DNA from 3 places in the Fusicatenibacter sp. genome. Region 3 is predicted to be linked to each of the others. Evidence: predicted binding sites of a transcription regulator. Region 3 holds the regulator's gene; each other region holds the start of a gene.
What was found. Region 3 encodes HrcA, which represses chaperone genes, less so after heat shock. Its sites were predicted from a motif close to TGTTAGCACTCNNNNNNNNNGAGTGCTAACA; they were not measured.
Positions count from the first base shown of each region.

Region 1: a site for HrcA is predicted at 4,381-4,411, ahead of groES (co-chaperone GroES). Genes of this name have one in related genera too.
Region 2: a site for HrcA is predicted at 1,145-1,175, ahead of clpB (ATP-dependent chaperone ClpB). Genes of this name have one in related genera too.

Region 1 covers NZ_CDRRUH010000002.1:97,869-105,360, reverse strand. The annotation lists gene dprA (DNA-processing protein DprA) at 1-528, shown strand, start outside; gene topA (type I DNA topoisomerase) at 886-2,967, shown strand; gene codY (GTP-sensing pleiotropic transcriptional regulator CodY) at 3,227-4,048, shown strand; gene groES (co-chaperone GroES) at 4,449-4,733, shown strand; gene groL (chaperonin GroEL) at 4,770-6,395, shown strand; gene ACY2VW_RS01235 (hypothetical protein) at 6,652-7,323, shown strand; gene ACY2VW_RS01230 (DUF6106 family protein) at 7,316-7,492, shown strand, end outside.
Region 2 covers NZ_CDRRUH010000081.1:5-7,496, forward strand. The annotation lists gene ACY2VW_RS13350 (AraC family transcriptional regulator) at 69-980, opposite strand; gene clpB (ATP-dependent chaperone ClpB) at 1,280-3,886, shown strand; gene ACY2VW_RS13360 (DUF4250 domain-containing protein) at 3,883-4,056, shown strand; gene ACY2VW_RS13365 (TIM barrel protein) at 4,347-5,987, shown strand; gene ACY2VW_RS13370 (hypothetical protein) at 6,200-7,492, shown strand, end outside.
Region 3 covers NZ_CDRRUH010000015.1:41,636-49,127, forward strand. The annotation lists gene hisA (phosphoribosylformimino-5-aminoimidazole carboxamide ribotide isomerase) at 246-1,022, opposite strand; gene dnaJ (molecular chaperone DnaJ) at 1,190-2,398, opposite strand; gene dnaK (molecular chaperone DnaK) at 2,624-4,498, opposite strand; gene grpE (nucleotide exchange factor GrpE) at 4,565-5,176, opposite strand; gene hrcA (heat-inducible transcriptional repressor HrcA) at 5,226-6,284, opposite strand; gene ACY2VW_RS05435 (helix-turn-helix domain-containing protein) at 6,569-6,787, shown strand; gene ACY2VW_RS05440 (hypothetical protein) at 6,865-7,230, opposite strand; gene ACY2VW_RS05445 (helix-turn-helix domain-containing protein) at 7,403-7,492, shown strand, end outside.

The DNA of each region.
Region 1 (7,492 bases), on a different contig from region 3:
CTGATGCGGCGGATGCTGGAAAACGGAGGCGGTGTTTTAAGCGAATTTCCGCCGGGCGCAGAGCCGCTTCCGTGGCATTTCCCGATCCGCAACCGCGTGATCAGTGCGCTGGCAGATGTCGTTCTGGTAATTGAGGCAAAAGAGAAGAGCGGCTCGCTCATTACGGCGGACTACGCGCTGGAGCAGGGAAAAACGGTATTTGCCCTGCCCGGACGGACAACGGATGCGACAAGCCGCGGCTGCAACCGCCTGATCGCGCAGGGAGCGGAAATTGCGATTTCACCCGAAACGATTCTCGAGGAGCTGGGCGTGAAAAAGGCCGGGACAAAAAGAGCCGCACCGCGTCCGCGCTATGGAAAAGAGGCGGAAATGGTTCTGAAAACACTCGCGGCAGAACCGCAGAATCTTGCACAGCTTGCCGGCAGCACCGGAATCCCGCTGCAGGAGCTGACCGGCATTCTGCTGGCACTCGAAATTGACGGTGTTATTGCGGAAAATCCGCCGGGCGTGTACATGGCGTTATCGTAAAAGAGACGAGGAAAAGAAAGGTTTTGTGATATTCTGCCCGGTGCACAATTATAATAGAAGAAAAAGAAAAAAGGGGGCTCTTCTGCGCCGCGTGCATGTCTGAAAAAGGAAAAAGAAAAGAAAAAAATCAGGAAAAAATCGTTAAAAAATAGAAAAAATCCTGTTATTTTGTCGGGAAACCTCGAAAAATGGTACATTTTAAAAATGGAAAACACTTGCAAGAAAAAACTTTTTGGTGTATAGTCAGTGGAAGTTACGGCTAATTTGGAAATTTGTAATGATGCAGAACTATGCGATATGAAAAACGCAATATAGATCTGGACAGTTATAAAAATATGTATTCAGGAGGCATCAGAGGTGGCAAAATATCTTGTAATAGTGGAATCACCGGCAAAAGTCAAGACGGTGAAAAAGTATCTCGGGGCGAATTACGAAGTTGCAGCATCCATGGGCCATGTGCGCGATCTGCCGAAAAGCCGGCTTGGAATTGATGTAGAACATGACTTTGAACCAAAATATATCACCATCCGCGGAAAAGGAGAGCTTCTGGCATCTCTTCGAAAAGCCGCAAAAAAAGCAGATAAAGTTTATCTCGCAACTGACCCTGACCGCGAGGGAGAGGCCATTTCCTGGCATCTGTCGATCGCGCTGAATCTCGATGAGAGCAAGATGCGCCGCATCACCTTCAACGAGATCACAAAATCAGCAGTCAAAGCGTCGATCAAACAGGCGCGCGACATTGATATGAACCTGGTGGACGAGCAGCAGGCGCGCCGCTGCCTCGACCGTATGGTAGGTTATGAAATCAGCCCATTGTTATGGAAGAAAATCAAACGCGGACTTTCCGCCGGCCGTGTGCAGTCCGTTGCACTGCGCATCATCGGCGACCGCGAGGATGAGATCAATGCGTTTATTCCGAAAGAATACTGGACACTGGAAGCAGATCTGAAAATTCCGGGCGAGAAGAAACCGCTCGTCGCAAAATTCCACGGCAAGGGCAGCGAAAAGATGGCGATCGAGACGAAAAAGCAGCTCGATGAAATCTTAAAGGGACTGGAAAATGAGACCTTTACCGTATCCGAAGTGAAAAAAGGAGAGCGTTCCAAGAAAGCGCCGCTTCCGTTCACCACGAGTACCCTGCAGCAGGAAGCATCGAAGGTGCTGAACTTCTCCACGCAGAAGACGATGCGTCTGGCACAGCAGCTCTACGAGGGCGTGGAAGTAAAAGGAAAGGGAACGATCGCTCTGATTTCCTATCTGCGTACCGATTCCACGCGAATCAGCGAGGAGGCCGATGCGGCAGCACGTTCCTTTATCCAGGAGCAGTACGGCACAAAATATACCGCAAGCGGGGACACGACGGAGAATAAAAACCGCAAGGCACAGGATGCGCACGAGGCCATCCGCCCGACCGATGTGACGAATACACCGGTAATGGTAAAAGAATCCCTGCCAAGAGATCTGTTCCGCCTGTATCAGCTGATCTGGAAACGCTTTGTGGCAAGCCGCATGCAGCCGGCCGTCTATGAGACAATTTCCGCACGGATCAATGCAGGAGGGTATCTCTTTACAGCAGCTTCCTCCCGTCTGGCATTTGATGGTTTCATGTCCGTTTACACCGATCCGGATGAGGAAAAGAAAGAGAACAACGCCGCCGTCCGGAGCCTGGAGGCAGGAACGGAACTGGCACTGGAAAAGATGGATCCGCAGCAGCACTTCACACAGCCGCCGGCACACTACACCGAGGCTTCCCTTGTCAAAACACTCGAGGAACTCGGCATCGGCCGTCCAAGTACGTACGCGCCGACCATCACAACGATCATCAACCGCCGCTACGTGGCAAAGGAGAACAAGAACCTCTATATGACAGAGCTCGGCGAGGTGGTCAACAACATGATGAAAGAGGCATTCCCGAGCATCGTGGATGTCAACTTTACGGCAACGATGGAAGCTCTGCTCGACAAGGTCGGAGATGGAAGTGTTCCGTGGAAGACAGTAGTCGAGAACTTCTGGCCGGATCTCTATGAGGCGGTCACAGAGGCAGAAAAGAACCTCGAAGAAGTTAAGGTAGAGGATGAGGTGACGGATGTCATCTGCGAGAACTGCGGCCGCAACATGGTCGTGAAATACGGCCCGCACGGAAAATTCCTCGCCTGCCCGGGATTCCCGGACTGCAAGAACACGAAGCCGTATCTGGAAAAGATCGGTGTTCCGTGTCCGAAGTGCGGAAAAGAAGTGATCCTGCGCAAGACGAAAAAAGGCCGGAAATATTATGGATGCGAAAACAATCCGGAATGCGATTTCATGTCCTGGCAGAAACCGTCTGCCAGGAAATGCCCGCAGTGCGGCGGCTATATGCTGGAAAAAGGCAATAAGCTGGTCTGCGCGGACGAGCAGTGCGGCTATGTAGAAGCACGCGAAAAGAAAGACGAAGACTGAGAATGACAAAGCGGTCTGTACTGGTGAAAAACTGGTGCAGGCCGTTTTTTTGCTTATTGCGGCGGAAAAACAGGAAGATCCGAAAAAATTTAGCATGAATTTTTATAAAATTTATAGTTTTCTGAAAAATATATTGATTTCCGGAAAACTACATGATAGAATGAGCTTAGTTTTAAGGGTTGTCTGAAAAAGGCATCAGTGTGCATTTTTTTCGGCGGATAAGCCAAAAAAATGCAGAAAATAAAGAAAGGAGAAGAACATGAGCGTACAACTGCTGGATAAAACCAGAAAAATCAACAAACTGCTTCATAACAATCACTCAACGAAGGTCGTGTTCAACGATATCTGTGAAGTCCTGATGGAAACGTTAAGTTCCAACATCCTGGTGATCAGTAAAAAAGGAAAAGTGCTGGGCATCAGCCTTTGCCCGGGCGTGGAAGAAATTACGGAGCTGATCGAGGATAAGGTGGGCGGTTATGTCGATGCCGCATTAAACGAGCGTCTCCTCGGCGTACTCTCCACAAAAGAGAACGTCAATTTACAGACCCTCGGCTTTGAGCGGTCTGGTGTAGAGCGCTACACCGCAATTATCTGCCCGATCGAGATCGCCGGAGAACGCCTTGGTACCGTATTTATGTACCGCTGCACCCCGCAGTACGATATCGACGATATCATCGTCAGTGAGTACGGCACAACCGTTGTCGGACTGGAAATGATGCGTTCCGTCAACGAGGAAAATGTGGAGGAAAACCGCAAGGTTCAGGTAGTTAAATCCGCATTCAACACGCTGTCCTTCTCCGAACTGGAAGCCATCATCCATATCTTTGATGAACTGAACGGGGATGAGGGCATTCTGGTTGCAAGCAAAATTGCAGACCGCGTCGGCATCACAAGATCCGTCATCGTAAATGCCCTCCGCAAATTCGAGAGCGCAGGCGTCATCGAGTCCCGTTCCAGCGGTATGAAGGGAACGTATATCAAGGTATTAAATGATTATATCTTTGATGAACTCGACGAGATCAAAGCAAGAAAGAACCTGAAAGGAAAGGGCGATGCCCATCCGGATGAGGCGAAAAAATAAAAAAGCGAAAGCCAGAAAAGAAACGGAGCCGTGAAAAGATGGCGCCGTTTCTTTTTGTGCAAAAAAACATTCGGGGAGCGGAAGAAAATGGCATCATTCCCGTTTTTAGGAATAAACTATAATTAGATGTTACAATTCCCAGGTTCCCTGTGAATTGTAACATTCGCAGCCCTCATTAATTTATAAAGAGAGTATAAAATATGAAAAAGTTGCCAAAATAAGAAAAAACGAGAAAATAAGAGAAATTAAGAGTTATCATGAGAGAAAAAAAGAGAATTGCAAAATTCATGCGTTTGCGAAATGAGGTGGAAAACACTATAGTAAGAACCATCAAGTAGCACTCGAATGAACTGAGTGCTAATAAATAAAACTGAATGAAATCTTGAAGGAGGAAACATAAATGAAGTTAGTACCTTTAGGTGACAGAGTTGTATTAAAAGAGTTAAAAGCAGAGGAAACCACAAAATCCGGTATCGTACTTCCGGGACAGGCACAGGAGAAACCGCAGCAGGCTGAGGTTATCGCAGTAGGACCTGGAAAAGTAGAAGACGGCAAAGAAGTAAAAATGGAAGTTGCAGTCGGAGATCAGGTAATCTATTCCAAATATGCAGGAACCAACGTCAAACTGGAAGACGAAGAGTACATCATCGTAAAACAGGATGACATTCTGGCAGTTGTAAAATAAAGAATAATCAAGTAAAAATCAGGAGGCATGACAATCATGGCAAAAGAGATTAAATATGGAGCAGAGGCAAGAAACGCTCTTCAGAATGGTGTAAACCAGCTTGCAGATACCGTACGTGTAACCCTTGGACCGAAAGGAAGAAACGTTGTTCTGGACAAACAGTACGGCGCTCCGCTCATCACAAACGATGGTGTTACCATTGCAAAAGAGATCGAGCTGGCAGACGGATTTGAAAACATGGGCGCACAGCTCATCAAAGAAGTTGCTGCAAAGACCAACGATGTAGCAGGTGATGGCACCACAACCGCAACCGTTCTGGCACAGGCTATGGTAAACGAAGGAATGAAAAACCTGGCAGCAGGTGCGAACCCGATCGTTCTCCGTAAGGGAATGAAGAAAGCAACCGATAAAGCTGTTCAGATCCTTGCAGAGATGAGCCAGCCGGTAGCAGGCAAAGAGCAGATTGCAAAAGTTGCAGCTGTTTCTTCCGGAAGCGAAGAAGTAGGCCAGATGGTAGCAGATGCTATGGAAAAGGTTTCCAAAGACGGCGTTATTACCATCGAGGAGTCCAAGACCATGCAGAACGAGCTGGAGCTGGTAGAAGGTATGCAGTTCGACCGTGGATATATTTCCGCATACATGTGCACTGATATGGAGAAAATGGAAGCCGTTCTCGACAATCCATATATCCTGATTACCGATAAGAAACTCTCCAACATTCAGGAAGTTCTTCCGCTGCTGGAGCAGATCGTACAGAGCGGCGCAAGACTGCTGATCATCGCTGAGGACGTAGAGGGCGAGGCTCTCCAGACACTTGTGATCAACAAACTGCGCGGAACCTTCAACGTAGTAGCTGTTAAAGCACCGGGCTACGGCGACAGAAGAAAAGCAATGCTCGAGGATATCGCAATCCTGACCGGCGGCCAGGTGATCTCCGAGGAAGTTGGTCTGGAATTAAAAGACGCTACTCTGGAAATGCTCGGACGTGCAAAATCCGTTAAAGTTCAGAAAGAGAACACCGTTATCGTTGACGGCGCAGGCGCAAAGGATGCCATCGCAGCAAGAATCGGCCAGATCAGATCCCAGATTGAGGAGACCACTTCTGAGTTTGATAAAGAGAAACTGCAGGAGAGACTGGCAAAAATGGCAGGCGGCGTAGCTGTTATCCGCGTAGGTGCAGCAACCGAGACTGAGATGAAAGAAGAAAAACTTCGTATGGAGGATGCTTTAAATGCAACGAGAGCAGCCGTAGAAGAGGGTATCATCGCAGGCGGCGGTTCCGCGTACATCCACGTTACCACACAGCTTGCAGAGCTGATTGACAGCCTGGACGGCGATGAGAAGATCGGTGCAAGAATCGTACAGAAAGCACTCGAGGCTCCTCTGTTCCACATCGTAACAAACGCAGGTCTGGAAGGCGCTGTTGTGATCAACAAAGTAAAAGAGTCCAAAGTAGGCGTTGGATTTGATGCATACAACGAAGAGTATGTAGACATGATCCAGGCTGGTATCCTTGATCCGGTTAAGGTTACCAGAAGCGCACTGCAGAACGCTACCAGCGTTTCCGCAACCCTGCTGACCACCGAGTCCGTAGTTTCCACCATCAAAGAGCCGGCTCCGGCTATGCCGGCAGGCGCAGACGGCGGAATGGGAATGATGTAATTCCAGGGACTGCAAAAAAAGTCTGGTGAAATAGAATAAAAAGAACCGGCTGGCAAAGACCGTTGCGGGAGATGTTTCTTCCGAAGTCCTGTCTTTGCCGGCCGGTTCTTTTTTTCTTCACATGGCTCTGAATCGTTAAAAATTTCAGAAAGTTTTCACTTTTTCGCCGGGCGGCGTATATGGACGCTTCCGGCCTTTTATGCTATACTGATCTGTAGGATGCTGGGGGAAATACAACAAAGGAGAAGAAACACACATGGCAAGTCGTTATGAATCCGACATGACAAGGAAGGAGAAGATGCAGCTCGAAAAAGAAAAGCTGTCAAAAATGAATTTCAAAGAAAAACTGGCCTACATCTGGGCATACTACAAGGCTGTCATTTTTGGCATCATCGCTGTCATCGCCATCATCGGCACGATCGCCAATATCCATGAAAATGCGAAGTATTACGACCTCGTAAGCATCGCTGTTGTGGATTACGCGGGACTGCAGGATGTAAGTCCGATCGAGGAGGACATAAAAGAAGCCCTCGGAACAGGAGACAAGTACGAAAAGGTAAGCATCGATACGAGCTACAGTTTCGGTGAAGACCTCTCTGGCGCAGATTACAACACGCTGATGAAGTTCACAGCCGTAATCGCCGCGCAGAGCATGGATGTGCTGATCTGTTCGCAGGCCGTGTACGACAACTACAGCAAGGACGACTATTTCCTGGATCTGTCCACGCTGTTTGACGAGGCGACGTGCGAAAAATACGGCATCCAGGCGGGAGATACCTGCCTCGATATTTCCAGGCTGAAGAAATACCAGGATATGGGCCTTACGTACTATGAGCCGTGTTACCTGACCGTTGTGGTCAACGCCAAGAACACGGACAATGCAGCAAAACTGATCGAATATCTTGAGGAGGATGGAGTAAATGAGTGATCTGTACACAGAAGTGCTGGTTAAAAAACAGCAGACAGGAAAAGACAAGGCGATCAAAGGAGTTCTGATCTTCTTTACCGTTCTTTTTGCAGCCGCAGGAATTATGATGAATCCGCTGATTCTGCTTCTTGCGCTGGTACTTGGAATCGTAGACTATATTTTTATCCCG
Region 2 (7,492 bases), on a different contig from region 3:
ATTGCTGATTTACTTTACAGGTATCATTATAATGCAAAAGACATAGGGAAAATATTTCTTTTCCGCCATTACCTATCACTATTCTGCCATTTTTTTCTATATTCTGTAGGTGAACAATATGCATATTCCCGAAAAACTTTTCCAAAATAACTGCTGCTCCCTAAACCACACTCATGACTGATAACAGTAACGGCTTCCTGCCCCTTTGCCAACATCTGACAGGCAATTTGTAAACGGTAAGTTGTTATATACTCAACGGGTGTCATGTGCAGACAGTCATGGAACACTCTGTAACACTCCCTTTCGCTTAGATATGCTGCCTCAGCAAGTGCCGGAATAGATATTTTTTCTCTGTAGTGTTCATGAATGTATATCATCATCAGCTTTATTTTATCGTTGCTTTTGTTATGTTCCCCTTTCTTTTCACGCATAGAACGAGAAAGTTCAAAAAGCATGAGCCATATTTCCGTTAGGGCTTCCCGTAGTTTTATTTCATATCCAAATTCATCACTGGATAAACGAAATGAGGCAGCAAGCAGTTTCAAAATCCTTTCTTCTTCTGCATTGCCCGGAAAAAGCGAGATTACCTCAATCTGCGGGGCTGTTATGACAGGTGAAATATATTTTTGTTCAATCCTGCTTCCTTGTTCTCCGGCAAGTAAGGAAACGTCGAAAATATGAAGCAGCTGTATATTCTTTTCTTTCTGCGATATTGCTTTTGTCATATGGAGTACATTGGGATTTATCATGCCGCCGCTTCCAGCCGGAAACAATATTTTTCCTCCTGGCGTATCATATTCAATGCTGCCGCTTTCCATATAAAAAAGTTCCACTGTCCTGTGCCAGTGCCACGGTACATAACCCCCTATATATTTGTCAAGTTCTGCCCTAGAAGCGATATAGGGAAAATCTTTTTCAAAACCGGGAAGCAATTCTTCCTTGCTTCCGGTATAAAATTCAATGTTATGGATATTTTTCATGTCTGTTCACCTGCACATCTGGGATTTTGTATCTGCCTTATAGGTTAAATATACGGGAATAGCTCGGTAATTGTCAATCAATCAAAACAGATGCATCCGGAAGACTATAAAAAAGGGTCACAAATTTTAGGGTGAGTGCGAAAAGATAAATTTTTTTGTAAAATAATTAGCACTCACCTCTTGACAGTGCTAACGACTCGTGTTATAGTACGACTAGAACAAAAAAGAAAAACTTTACATTCTCACTCTTTTTGTTCGGAGCGAATGTTAGCATTTGATAGATAAGGAGGAAGCCGATTATGAATATCAGTAAATTCACACAAAAATCGCTGCAGGCAGTACAGGATCTGGAAAAGACCGCATACGATTTCGGCAACCAGGAAATAGAGCAGGAGCATCTGTTGTATAACCTCCTGCATCAGGATGACAGCCTGATCCTGAAAATGATCGAAAAGATGGAAATCAACAAAGATCATTTTCTGAACCGCGTCGAGACGGCGCTGAACGACCGCGTCAAAGTGTCCGGCGGTCAGCCGTATATCGGCCAGTATCTGAATAAAGCACTGGTAAATGCTGAGGATGAGGCGAAAGCCATGGGAGACGAGTATGTTTCCGTAGAACACCTCTTCCTGGCTATGCTGAAAAACCCAAGCCCGTCCATGAAAAAACTGTTTCAGGAGTACGGCATCACAAGAGAGCGTTTCCTGCAGGCATTAAGCACCGTGCGCGGAAACCAGAGAGTCACCACCGACAACCCGGAGGCAACATATGATACGCTGGAAAAATATGGTCAGGATATTGTGGAAAAAGCCAGAAACCAGAAAATGGACCCGGTTATCGGCCGTGATACCGAGATTCGAAACGTTGTCCGTATTCTGTCCCGTAAAACAAAAAATAACCCGGTTCTGATCGGTGAGCCTGGTGTTGGTAAAACCGCAGTCGTAGAGGGTCTGGCACAGCGAATCGCAAACGGCGATGTGCCGGAGAGCCTGAAAGACAAAACGATTTTTTCCCTCGATATGGGAGCCCTGGTAGCAGGAGCAAAATACCGCGGCGAATTCGAGGAGCGTCTGAAAGCCGTTCTGGAAGAAGTCAGAAAGAGCGACGGAAAAATCATTCTGTTCATCGATGAGCTGCATCTGATCGTCGGCGCCGGAAAAACCGACGGTGCCATGGATGCCGGAAACATGCTGAAACCTATGCTGGCAAGAGGCGAGCTGCACTGCATCGGTGCCACAACGCTGGATGAATACCGTCAGTACATCGAAAAAGATGCCGCCCTGGAACGTCGTTTTCAGCCGGTTCAGGTTGACGAGCCGACCGTAGAGGATACGATTTCCATCCTGCGTGGCTTAAAAGAGCGCTACGAAGTTTACCACGGCGTAAAAATCACTGACGGTGCACTGGTTGCCGCTGCAACCCTTTCGAACCGTTACATCAGCGACCGTTTCCTGCCGGATAAAGCAATTGACCTGGTCGACGAGGCGTGCGCCCTGATCAAAACAGAGCTGGATTCCATGCCGGCCGAGCTGGATGAGCAGCGCCGTAAGATTCTGCAGATGCAGATCGAGGAAGCCGCACTGAAAAAAGAGACCGATAATTTAAGCCGCGAGCGTCTGGAAACATTGCAGAAAGAACTCGCAGAGCTGAAAGATACCTTCAATTCTGCAAAGGCACAGTGGGAAAATGAAAAGAGTTCTGTCGAGAAACTGTCTAAACTGCGTGAGCAGATCGAGGACATGAACCGTCAGATCCAGAAAGCAAAGAATGATTATGATCTGAACCGCGCCGCTGAACTGCAGTACGGTGAACTTCCGAAATTACAGCAGATGCTGGAAGCGGAAGAGAAAAAAGTCAAGAACGAAGATCTCTCTCTGGTACACGAGAGTGTAACAGACGAAGAAATTGCCAGAATCGTCTCCCGCTGGACCGGAATCCCGGTTGCAAAACTGACCGAAGGCGAGAGAACCAAGATCCTCGGCCTGGAAGATGAGCTTCACACCAGAGTGATCGGTCAGGATGAGGCGGTTACAAAGGTTTCGGATGCGATCATCCGTTCCAAAGCCGGAATCAAAGATCCGACAAAACCGATCGGTTCGTTCCTGTTCCTTGGACCTACCGGTGTCGGTAAAACAGAGCTTGCAAAAACGCTTGCAGAAAAGCTGTTTGACGATGAGAACAACATGGTTCGAATCGATATGAGTGAATATATGGAGAAATATTCCGTCTCCCGTCTGATCGGAGCGCCTCCGGGATATGTAGGCTACGAGGAGGGTGGTCAGCTTACCGAGGCAGTGCGCAGAAAACCGTATTCTGTTGTTCTGTTCGATGAGATCGAGAAAGCGCATCCGGATGTCTTCAACGTTCTGCTGCAGGTACTCGACGATGGCCGTATCACCGACTCCCAGGGTCGTACTGTTGATTTCAAAAACACCATTTTGATCATGACCTCCAACATCGGATCCCAGTATCTGCTGGATGGTATTCAGGATGACGGCAGCATTTCTGAAGAGGCGAGAAATCTGGTTCTGCAGGATCTGCGTGCACACTTCCGTCCGGAATTCCTGAACCGTCTGGATGAAACAATTATGTTTAAACCATTGACAAAAGACAACATTGGTCATATCGTAGATCTGTTGCTGAAAGGCCTGAACAAACGTCTGGCAGATCAGGAGCTTCGCGTTGAGCTGAGTCCGGCTGCAAAACAGTTTGTGATCGATGGCGGTTACGATCCGGTTTACGGCGCACGTCCGTTGAAACGTTTCGTTCAGAAAGAAGTAGAAACCAGCACCGCAAAACTGATCCTTGGCGGTCAGGTGAGCGAGGGTGACACCATTCTTCTGGATGTGGAAAACGAAGGTCTGAAGGCAATGATCAAACCAGGTGTGGAGGTAGTGGACGAATGATGCCGAAAGATCCCGTAATGCTGCTGAGTTATGTGAATACACAGCTGAGAGATTTTTACCCGTCGCTCGCAGAATTCTGCGCGGCCATGCAGACAGAGGAATCCGATCTGCGGGAAAAACTGGCGCTCATCGACTATGAGTATGATGAGAAAACGAACCAGTTTGTATAAGAAACAGGGGCGTCCTGCATATGCAAATAGTGTATGCAGGACGCCTTTTTTAACCGAATTTACCGGAAAGTTCGTTGAATTTTTCGGTAAATTAAAAAGCCCTCCGGGCAGGATCGCACTGCGGCGGAGGGGAATTATGTCGCTGAAGCGACCCTCTGCAGAAGTCTTTCTTACTTTAGAAAAAGCATATCTTTAATGGAAGAAACAGATGTGATAAAATAGAAGAAAATGAAAGAAAATCCGCTTAAAATATGGGAAAAACAGCGGATTTGGGAGAAGGAGGAAGCGAAATGTATTTTGGAGTGCAGATGTATGGGGTGTCAAAAGAGTGGAAACAGGATCCGGAAGGATTTTTAAAGAAAATTTATGCGGCAGGCTACCGTCAGATCGAGCCGTGCCTCGGCTTTCGCGTCGATGCCAGAGACTACGGTTTCTGGCGCCCGGAGGATCTGGAGCAGGCGATGCCGCTATTGGAAAAATACCACATTGAGGTTCACGCAGCCCATATCTTTCTGGATGAATACCACTATGAAAGAGAACTTGCCATCCTTGCAGAGCTGGCGCAGAAATATCATATTTCCTGGTTCGTCGTAAAGAGCCCGGCACGCCTGGCGAAAGATGTTCTGGACGAAACCGCGGTAAGATACCGCGAATTGGCAGAAGAGCTCGAAAAGGCTGGTGCCGGTCTTCTGATTCACAATGAAAAAGAAGACATCTGCATCCGCGTGAATGGAAAAACCGCATACGAATACCTGCTGGATGCCTGCGGAGGAAAAGTTGGTGCCGAAGTCGATACCGGATGGATGTACTGCGGCGGTGTCGATCCGGAGGAGTTCCTGTGGGCACATGCAGATCTTGTCAAAGCAGTTCATTATAAAGATATGAAATTCACCGGAAAAGAAGCACCTCTCGGAAAAGGCATGGTCGATCTGAAAGCATGCTTCCAGTTTGCCCGTGCAAACGGAGCACTGCAGATTGTGGACATGGATGCGACGACACTGGAGGACACCTGCCGTGCCGGACGGATGCTCTCCGGCTGGACCGGCGACCGGGACAGCACCGACAGTATCCTGTGTACTCTGGATGTAGAAACGGGAGAAGAGACAGTGCTCCATGAATTTCCGGGAATCATCGAAGCACCGAACTGGCTGAATGATGGAAATACCCTGCTTTATAATTCCGAAGGAAAAATCTATCGCTACGAAATTGACAAAGACCATGTGGAGCAGGTTGATACCGGCGACTGTGTGCAGTGCAACAATGACCACGTTCCGTCACCGGATAATAAACTGCTGGCGGTAAGCTGTATGCCGCCGGAACTCAAAGACGGAGTGTATGAATCTCATATCTATGTGCTCCCAATGGGAAAAGGAACGGCGAAGGATCTGACCGGTCCGGGATGCAGCTTCCTTCATGGATGGTCACCGGATGGAAAAGAACTTGCCTACTGTGCATTCCGTCAGAATCCGGAGGAGGAGAAAATGCGCATTGAGATCTGCACCATCCCTGTGGATGGCGGCGAAGAAACCTGTCTGACGGACGGAAAGGGCTATAACGACGGTCCGGAGTATTCACCGGACGGAAAGCACATCTGGTTCAACAGCACCAGAAGCGGTCTGATGCAGGTATGGCGGATGAACCGTGACGGCAGCGGTCTCACCCAGATGACCGATTCCGATGCCAATAACTGGTTCGGCCACGTTTCGCCGGATGGAAAACACGTCATTTACCTGACCTTCACCAAAGGCGAGCTGGAACCGAACGAGCATCTGCCGAACATGCAGGTATCGCTTGGAATGATGGATTATGACGGACAGAATAAGAAAAAACTGCTGGATCTTTTCGGCGGCCAGGGCAGTATCAACGTCAACTCCTGGGCACCGGACAGCCGCAGAATTGCGTATGTGAAATATGTGCTTCATCACAAATAAAGGAATATCTTAAGAAAATCTGACGGGCCGTAAAAATTCATGGAAGTATTGTGAAAAAACGTTGAAAGTATTTTAGCGGAAATGCACAAGAATTCTTACGAATTTTTACGGCCCGTTGACTCTTTTTCTGACACACGTATAATGAAAGTAACAAGAGAAACTGCGGCCCCTGGCGGCTGCAAAACAATCAAAAGGAAAGGAGGATTTGTGTTATGAAGAAAACGAAAAAAATGCTTTCGTTTGTACTGTCCATGCTTCTGATCGTGACGATGTTCCCAACCATGGCATTCGCAAAAGAGGAAGCCAAAACGTGGAAGTTCGGAGAGCTTTCGCTGAAAGCAGGCGATGTTCTCGGCAAAGATACGGAGATTAAAAATGATGCAGAGAACAGAGAAATCCGAATACTTTCAGAAAAAACAAATCCGGATGACAAAGAAAGAATAAAAACAGAAAAAGAGGCTGTGATCGCAGCGGCGGCTTCCTGGAATCTGAAGGATCTTACGGAAAAGGCCAAAAAGGCTCCGGCAGATTATCTGCTTAAAAAGGCAGACAGCTGGAACGGAAGCTGGATTGTAACAAAGATCGCAGAAACGGAAACAAAAGATGCCATTGAAATTCAGATAAGAACCTATGAGTACGTAGCTGTAACAGAAATCCAGGGCATACCGAAAGAAATCCCGGGAACCACCGCACTGACGGGCAAAGCAGTTCCGGAAAATGCAGATCAGAAACAGATCACATGGAAAATCACGGATGCCGGGATGACAGGTGCTGTTTTAGACGGCACAAACCTGAAAGTAACGAATGCCGGAACCGTAAAACTTCTGGCGACAATCAAAGACGGAAAGAAAACCGGCGTTGACTTCACACAGGAATTCACTGTGATTGTAAAAGCCGCAGATTACACCAAAGTAACAGAAGCGCTGGCGCTGATCCCGGAGGACATGGGCCGGTATACAGAAGAAAGCGCGGCAGCTGTTCAGAAAGCAAAAGATGCGGTAAAAGAGAACCTGCCGTCAGCTGAACAGGAAACCGTAAATGGTTATGCGGCAGCCATTCAGACAGCAGTAAACGCACTGACGCTTCTTGGCGCAGATTACACAGAAGTTGATGCAGTACTTGCCAAAGTTCCGGAAGATCTTTCTATCTATACGGAAGAGAGCGTGGAAGCACTGAAAGCAGTCATCGCATCCATCGACCGCACCAAAACGATAGAAGAGCAGCAGGCAGTTGCTGCTTATGCGGAAGCACTGGAGAATGCAATTGCAGCACTGGTACGCAAACCGGTTCCGGCAGATTATCTGGGAGTGGAAAAACGCCTGGGAGAGATTCCGAAAGACTTATCCATTTATACCGAAGAGAGTGTAAAAGCACTGAATGCGGCAAAAGAAGCCATTGTATGGGATCTGGATGACAGCAGACAGGAGGAAGTCGATCAGTTTGCAGAAAACCTGAAGGCAGCTCTTGACGGACTGACCCTGAAACCGGCGGACTACAGCGCCGTA
Region 3 (7,492 bases):
CTATAGCAAGACCCGAAAATAATGCAAAAAAGGCAGTGCTGCAGAGCGCGAATTGCAAGGAACAGATTTGAAGGCGTACCGGGGTACGACGAAAATCTGTGACGCAGTAATTCACGCTCTGCGGTGCTGAATTTTTTGCATTATTTTCGGGGATTGCTATAGTTATGAGCAAAAAGGAGCTGCGCAGCAGCGGAGAGCGCTGAAAGCGCGGTTTTGCGAATGGCGCGGGTGAATGTCCGTTTCCACTACCGGCGGCATACTGCCAGCACGTCTTCAAACTTCATTTTGCCGCCGAACAGATCCAGTGCGCTGCCGATTGTCACATCGACGTGGTTGTTTCCCAGTTTTTTGAGCAGCTCCAGGTCTTCAAAACTTCCCACACCGCCGGCGTACGTCACCGGAAAATCTTTCATCTTCGCAAGCAGTTCCACCAGCTCCATCTCAATGCCGGAAGCCTTTCCCTCGACATCCACGGCATGGATCAGGAACTCATCACAGTATTCTGACAGGTGATGCAGCAGTTCCTCTGTCACTTCTTCGTCCGTGAACTTCTGCCAGCGGTCCGTCACGATATAGTATTTTCCGTCCTGCTTCCGGCAGCTTAAATCCAGTGTCAGCCGCTGCTTTCCTACCGTCGTCACCAGCTTGTCCAGATTTTCATAGAACACATGGCCGTCACGGAACACATACGAAGTCACAATCACATGGCTTGCCCCCGCTGTCAGAAACTCGCACGCATTCTCCGCATCAATGCCGCCCCCGACCTGCAGTCCGCCCGGATACGTCGAGAGTGCCAGTAAAGCCTGCCGCTTGGTCTCCTCATAAAACTCGGTGCCTTTCTTATTCAACAGAATTACATGGCCCCCCGTAATGCCCTGCTCTCCATACAGCTGCGCATAGTACGACGCATCCTGCTCCGAGACAAAATTCTCGCTCGCCTGATTTCCCTGATCCTTCAGCGATCCCCCGACAATCTGTTTTACTTTTCCGTTATGAATATCAATACATGGTCGAAATCTCATTTTCCCCGTTTCCTTTCTTTTCTCTCCCCTTAAGTTTTCCACATTATATCAAAATCCGACCATTCTGTGTATAAATTCACCGAATTTTCATGGTTCTTTCATAGAAAAGAAAGAAGAACCTGCTTTTTCCACAGATTCTTCTTTCTTTTCCGGCTTGCCGCCGTTCTTTATTTATCGATGTCCTCAAAGGCCTCTTTCACTTTATCCATAAAGCCTTTTTTCTTCTTCGGCTGCTCTGCGGTTTCGCCGTCGGCTGCTTTTTCTTCTGCTGCCGGGCGGTTTCCGCAGGCTTCATCGAAGGCACGGAGGGCTTCTTTTGCTTTCTCATTCAGTTTCGTCGGAGTCTGGACTACGAGTGTTACGTAGTGATCACCGCGCACATTGCTGTTACGAAGGGACGGAACGCCTTTTCCCTTCAGGCGGATCTTCGTATCGGTCTGGGTTCCCGGTTTTACAGTGTAGAGAACGTCTCCGTCAACGGTGCTGATCTTCACATCGCCGCCGAGTGCTGCCTGGGCAAACGTAATCGGTGCAGTGGAGAAGATGTTCATATCCTGTCTCTGGAAGATCGGATGACGGGTTACCTGAACCTCGACAAGCAGATCTCCTCTCGGTCCGCCGTTTACGCCCGGCTCACCTTTTTCACGGATCCGGATACTCTGTCCATCGTCGATTCCGGCCGGAATGTTGACCTGAATGCGTTTTCTGCTGGATGTGTATCCTGTGCCATGGCATGCGGTACATTTATCGCGGATGATCTTTCCGGTTCCGTTACAGTCCGGACAGGTCGTCACGTTTCTCACAGAGCCGAACATGGTCTGCTGCGTGTACGTAATCTGACCGGTTCCGTTACACTTGGAACATGTCTCCGGTGAAGTTCCTGGTTTTGCGCCGGTTCCGTGGCACGTTGTACAGGTATCCTTCAGGTTGATCTCGAGCTCTTTCTGGCATCCGAAAACAGCTTCCTCAAACGTAATGTGGACAACAGCGCGGAGGTTTGCTCCCTTCATCGGTCCATTGTTTGCTCTTCTTCTGCTTCCGCCGCCACCGAACAGGTCGCCGAAAATATCGCCGAAGATATCACCCATATCTCCGCCACCAAAGTCGAAGCCGCCGAATCCACCGGCTCCTGCGCCGCCACCGCCGTTTTCAAATGCAGCGTGGCCAAACTGATCGTACTGACGCCGTTTGTCCGGATCACTCAGCACGCCATAGGCTTCTGTCGCCTCTTTAAATTTTGCCTCGGCCTCTTTGTCGCCCGGGTTCATATCCGGATGGTATTTCTTGGCCAGTTTACGGTATGCTTTTTTTAATGTTGCATCGTCCGCTCCGCGGTCTACGCCGAGGACCTCGTAATAATCTCTTTTTTCTGCCATTTATGTTCACCTTTTCATTTCTGTTCCACAAATTTCATCTTTGCAGAAATGTTTTTCCGCACGCTCCAGTATAGCACTTTTCCGAAAGCAATACCAGCATAAATACAGGGGGCGGAATGTGTTTTCCGTCCCCTGCAAACATTCGCCTCACAGGGCTTTTTGCGTTTATTTACTTATTGTTTCAACTCACAGTCGGTATTTTCACGGAGTGTGACATGCCGAAAATTAAACCTCTTTGTAGTCAGCATCTACGACGTCGTCGTCATGGCCGCCTGCTGCTCCTGCATTTCCCATATCCGGGCCTGCACCAGCTGTTCCGGCACCTGCTGCGCCGCCCTGCTGCTGCTCATACAGTTTTGCGAACAGTTTCTGAGCGCTTGTCATCAGTTTTTCCTGAGCTGCTTTCAGGTCAGCTACCTGTGCATCTGTCATCTCTTCCGGATTGCATTTTGCAATGAGGTCTTTCAGTGCATTCAGGTCAGCTTCTACTGCTGTCTTATCGTTTGCATCCAGCTTGTCGCCGACTTCCTCGATTGCTTTCTCGGTCTGGAACACCATAGAGTCTGCATCGTTTCTTGCGTCGATTGCTTCTTTGCGTTTCTTATCCTGAGCTTCGAACTCAGCAGCTTCTTTGACTGCTTTGTCGATCTCGCTGTCGGACATGTTAGAGCCTGCGGTGATGGTGATGTGCTGCTCTTTTCCTGTTCCCAGGTCTTTTGCAGATACATTTACGATACCGTTGGCATCGATATCAAAGGTAACCTCGATCTGCGGAACGCCTCTTCTTGCTGGCGGGATTCCATCCAGACGGAACTGGCCGAGGGATTTGTTGTCTTTCGCGAACTGACGCTCACCCTGTACTACGTTGATATCTACTGCTGTCTGGTTATCAGCTGCGGTGGAGAAGATCTGGCTCTTCTTGGTCGGGATTGTGGTGTTACGCTCGATCAGACGAGTTGCAATACCTCCCATGGTCTCGATGGACAGAGACAGCGGAGTTACATCCAGAAGAAGGATGTCGCCTGCGCCGGCATCTCCTGCAAGTTTACCGCCCTGTACGGAAGCACCAAGTGCTACGCACTCATCCGGGTTCAGGCTCTTGCTCGGCTCGTGTCCGGTCAGCTGTCTTACTTTATCCTGTACAGCCGGGATACGGGTAGATCCGCCTACCAGAAGGACTTTGGAAAGCTCGGATGCCTGAAGGCCTGCATCAGAGAGTGCTCTCTGTACCGGCTCTGCGGTTTTCTCTACCAGGTCGTGGGTCAGCTCATCGAATTTAGCCTTTGTCAGGTTCATATCGAGATGTTTCGGGCCATCTGCCGTTGCAGTGATGAATGGCAGGTTGATGTTGGTTGTGGTTGCGCTGGAAAGCTCTTTCTTTGCTTTCTCTGCTGCTTCTCTGATTCTCTGCAGAGCCATTTTATCATTGGAAAGATCGACGCCTTCCTGTTTCTTGAACTCAGCGAGGATGTAATCTGTTACTTTCTGGTCGAAGTCATCGCCGCCCAGACGGTTGTTTCCTGCTGTGGAAAGAACTTCGATAACACCGTCACCGATCTCGATGATGGAAACATCGAAAGTACCGCCGCCAAGGTCGTATACCATGATCTTCTGCTCTTTCTCGTTATCCAGTCCGTATGCCAGAGCTGCTGCGGTAGGCTCGTTGATGATACGTTTTACATCAAGACCTGCGATTTTACCGGCATCTTTGGTTGCCTGACGCTGTGCGTCATTGAAGTAAGCCGGAACTGTGATAACTGCTTCTGTTACTTTCTCGCCAAGGTAGTTCTCTGCATCACCTTTCAGTTTCTGAAGGATCATAGCGGAGATCTCCTGCGGAGAGTATTTCTTTCCTTCGATGTCTACTTTATAATCAGTACCCATCTCACGTTTGATGGAACGGATGGTTCTGTCTGCGTTTGTTACAGCCTGACGTTTTGCCGGCTCGCCGACCAGACGGTCACCTGTTTTTGTGAATGCTACGATAGATGGAGTTGTTCTTTCACCTTCTGCGTTTGCGATAACGGTTGGTTTTCCACCTTCCATAACGGCTACACAGCTGTTTGTTGTTCCTAAGTCAATACCAATAATTTTGCCCATTGTTGTTTCCTCCTCAATGAATTATGCTAAAAAATGGTTTAATTTCTATTTATTTATCTTCAAGGCTTAGTTAGCCACCTTGACCATACTGTGACGGACTACGGAACCTTTGTACATGTAGCCCTTCAGGAACTCTTCTACGACGATGTTCTCGCCGGCTTCCTCATCCTCCACATGCATCACTGCGTTGTGCAGGTTCGGATCGAATTCCTTTCCAACGGCCTCGATCACGGTTACACCGAGTTCATCGAGTGCTGTGGTAAACTGTTTGTATACTTTATTCATGCCGTCTGCGAACGGATCTTCCTCCGTTTTTTCCACCGTTGCAAGTCCGCGCTCGAAGCTGTCAACAACCGGAAGAATCTTCTCGATGATGTCTTTTGCTCCAATGGCATACATATTTGCTTTTTCTTTTTCGGTGCGTTTGCGGAAGTTATCGAACTCTGCCATCTGACGGGTCAGGCGGTCAGTCAGCTCTTCGATTTTCTCATCTTTTTTATCTTTTTTCTTTTTGAAAAACTTTCGTTCTTTGCCATCCTCAGCAGTTTCTTCTGCAGCTTCCGCTTCTTTTGCCTCTGCTGCTTTCTTTGCTTCTTCCTGCTCCGCAGCCGGTTCGGTTTCCGGCAGATCGGTCTCTGCTCCGGTTTCTTTTTCCATCTCGCGTGTAGGTTCTTCCATGGTTTCCTCTTTCTTTCTATTTTCTTCGCTCACGGATCATTCCACCTTTCTACTCACCTGTGTCCGGCTTTTTGAAGACGGCGTCCAGTTGAACTTTTAATGTTTTCAGGTTATCTACCACATTTTCGTAATCCATCCGCTTTGGTCCCACGATACCGATTGTTCCGCGCATACCGTTTCCCATATCGTATGTGGTGGTGACCACGCTGCAGTCCCGTAAGGGTTCCATCGAAGATTCATTTCCGATGTATACCTGAATACCGGTATTTTCCTCTCCATCCTGCTCCTCGGCAGCTCCTTTGATCATATCGACCAGTTTCTGCCGTTCCTCGAATGTGGAGATCAGCTGGCTGGCTTTGCTGCTGTCGGAAAGCTCAGGGTACTTGAAAATGTTGGTTGCGCCGCTGGTGTACACCGGCACATCTTCTTCGCTGACTGCGATGGCTTCCGCTACGGTATCGACCACTTTGCTGATGATGCCGGAGTGGATGCCTGCCTGCTCTTTCATTTTCCTGATCATGCCAAGATTGATTTCTTCAATGGTCAGGCCATTGAGCTGTGTGTTCAGAAGCAGGTTCAGCTTTAATATCTGTTCATCGTTGATGGTCTCATCGAGGTCGATCATCTGGTTTTTCACCAGGTTGCCTTCTACGACGATGACGGCCAGGAGCTGCTCTTCATTGACTTTTGAGAGCTGGATGAATTTCACTTTATTTCTGTGATATTCCGGTCCCGTAATCAACGTTGCATAGTTGGTAGATGAAGCGAGGACTTTGACAACCTGCTGCAGAACTTTCTCCATGCGGTCCGTTTTTTCAATGACCATGTTTTTGATGTCTGCAACTTCCTGTTCTTTTTCCCGCATCAGCTCATCTACATAGAGGCGGTAGCCTTTATCGGAAGGAATGCGTCCTGCAGAAGTGTGGGGCTGTAAGATGTAACCCATCTCTTCCAGATCGGACATTTCATTCCGGATTGTGGCGGAGCTTAAATTCAAATCCGTGTATTTGGAAATCGTTCTTGAGCCGACCGGCTCGCCCGTTTCCAGATACGTCTGGATGATCGCTTTTAATATTTTTCTTTTTCTTTCATCCAATTCTGTATCCACTAAGATAAGCTCCTTCCTGTTGTATAGTCCTGTTAGCACTCGTTTCAGTGGAGTGCTAACATCTATGCTCTTAAGATAGCACTCTGCCTTTTGTTTGTCAACACCTTTTCCCGGTTTTTCTATGAAGAAATTGTGAAAAAAGTATAAACCGTTTTCTTTCTGAAAAGGAATCTGACTTTTCTTTTTTATTGCATTCTGCTGTTTCAAAGGCGCTATAGCCGTATGGTAGGATTCCGCCATTTCGATACGACCATTTAGTAGCATTTTCTCAGAGGTGATGAATCATGAAATATCAGAGACTGGAGGATCTGCGCACGGACCACGATCTGACGATCCGCCAGGTTGCCGACTATCTCGGCTGCAACCGCGATGTGTATACCCGGTATGAAAAAGGCGTCCGGCAGCTGCCGATCTCCATTGCCATCCGTCTGGCGGAGCTGTATCAGGTCAGTCTGGATTATCTGGTCGGCATCAGCGATGAGAAGCGGCCGTATGGATCCTGACTTTCCGGTGTCTCCGCCGCAGCAAAAGCAGGAGGACAGTTTTTCTTTTCCCTGTCCTCCCTGTTTTGCTTTTTCGTTTACAGATTCTGCAGATATTCCATCATCCGCGTTTCGCTGAGTTTCCATCCGTCCGGCTCCCCGCAGAGATACAGCGTAAAATGCCCGCACGGGACTCCGTTTTCCAGGTGGATGCCGGTATACAGTTCTACAATGAGGAGTTCTTCCGCTTTTTCTTCATATATATTAGTGATCTGATAGATGCGCTCTCCCTTTTCGTCCACCGGCCATTCCTTCTTCAGCACATCCCTCAGACGGTTCTCCTGCCCCTGCGCTTCACAGCCTTCCTCCCGGCTGATCATTTTTTCAAACGCTTCCGGCGTCTCCATCCGTTCCACTATATTCTGGACAAAATCTTCTATTTCTATTCTTTCTGCTTTTCCCATTCGTTCCCCCATTTCTGCCGTACATATTTTTCTGTTTTCTGCACAGGCTGTCTTCACCCGCCGTTTCTCTCTCCTGCCCCATTCTCCAATTTGCGACCATATGATCTGATTTAACTTTGTCCATCCAACCGTTTGGTAGTATGGGTTTGAATCTGAAAGGATGGTACAACGTATGAAATACCAGAGAATTGAAGATATGCGGATCGATCAGGATCTCACCATCAAAGAGATTTCTGCCCTGCTCGAATGCAACCGCGACGTC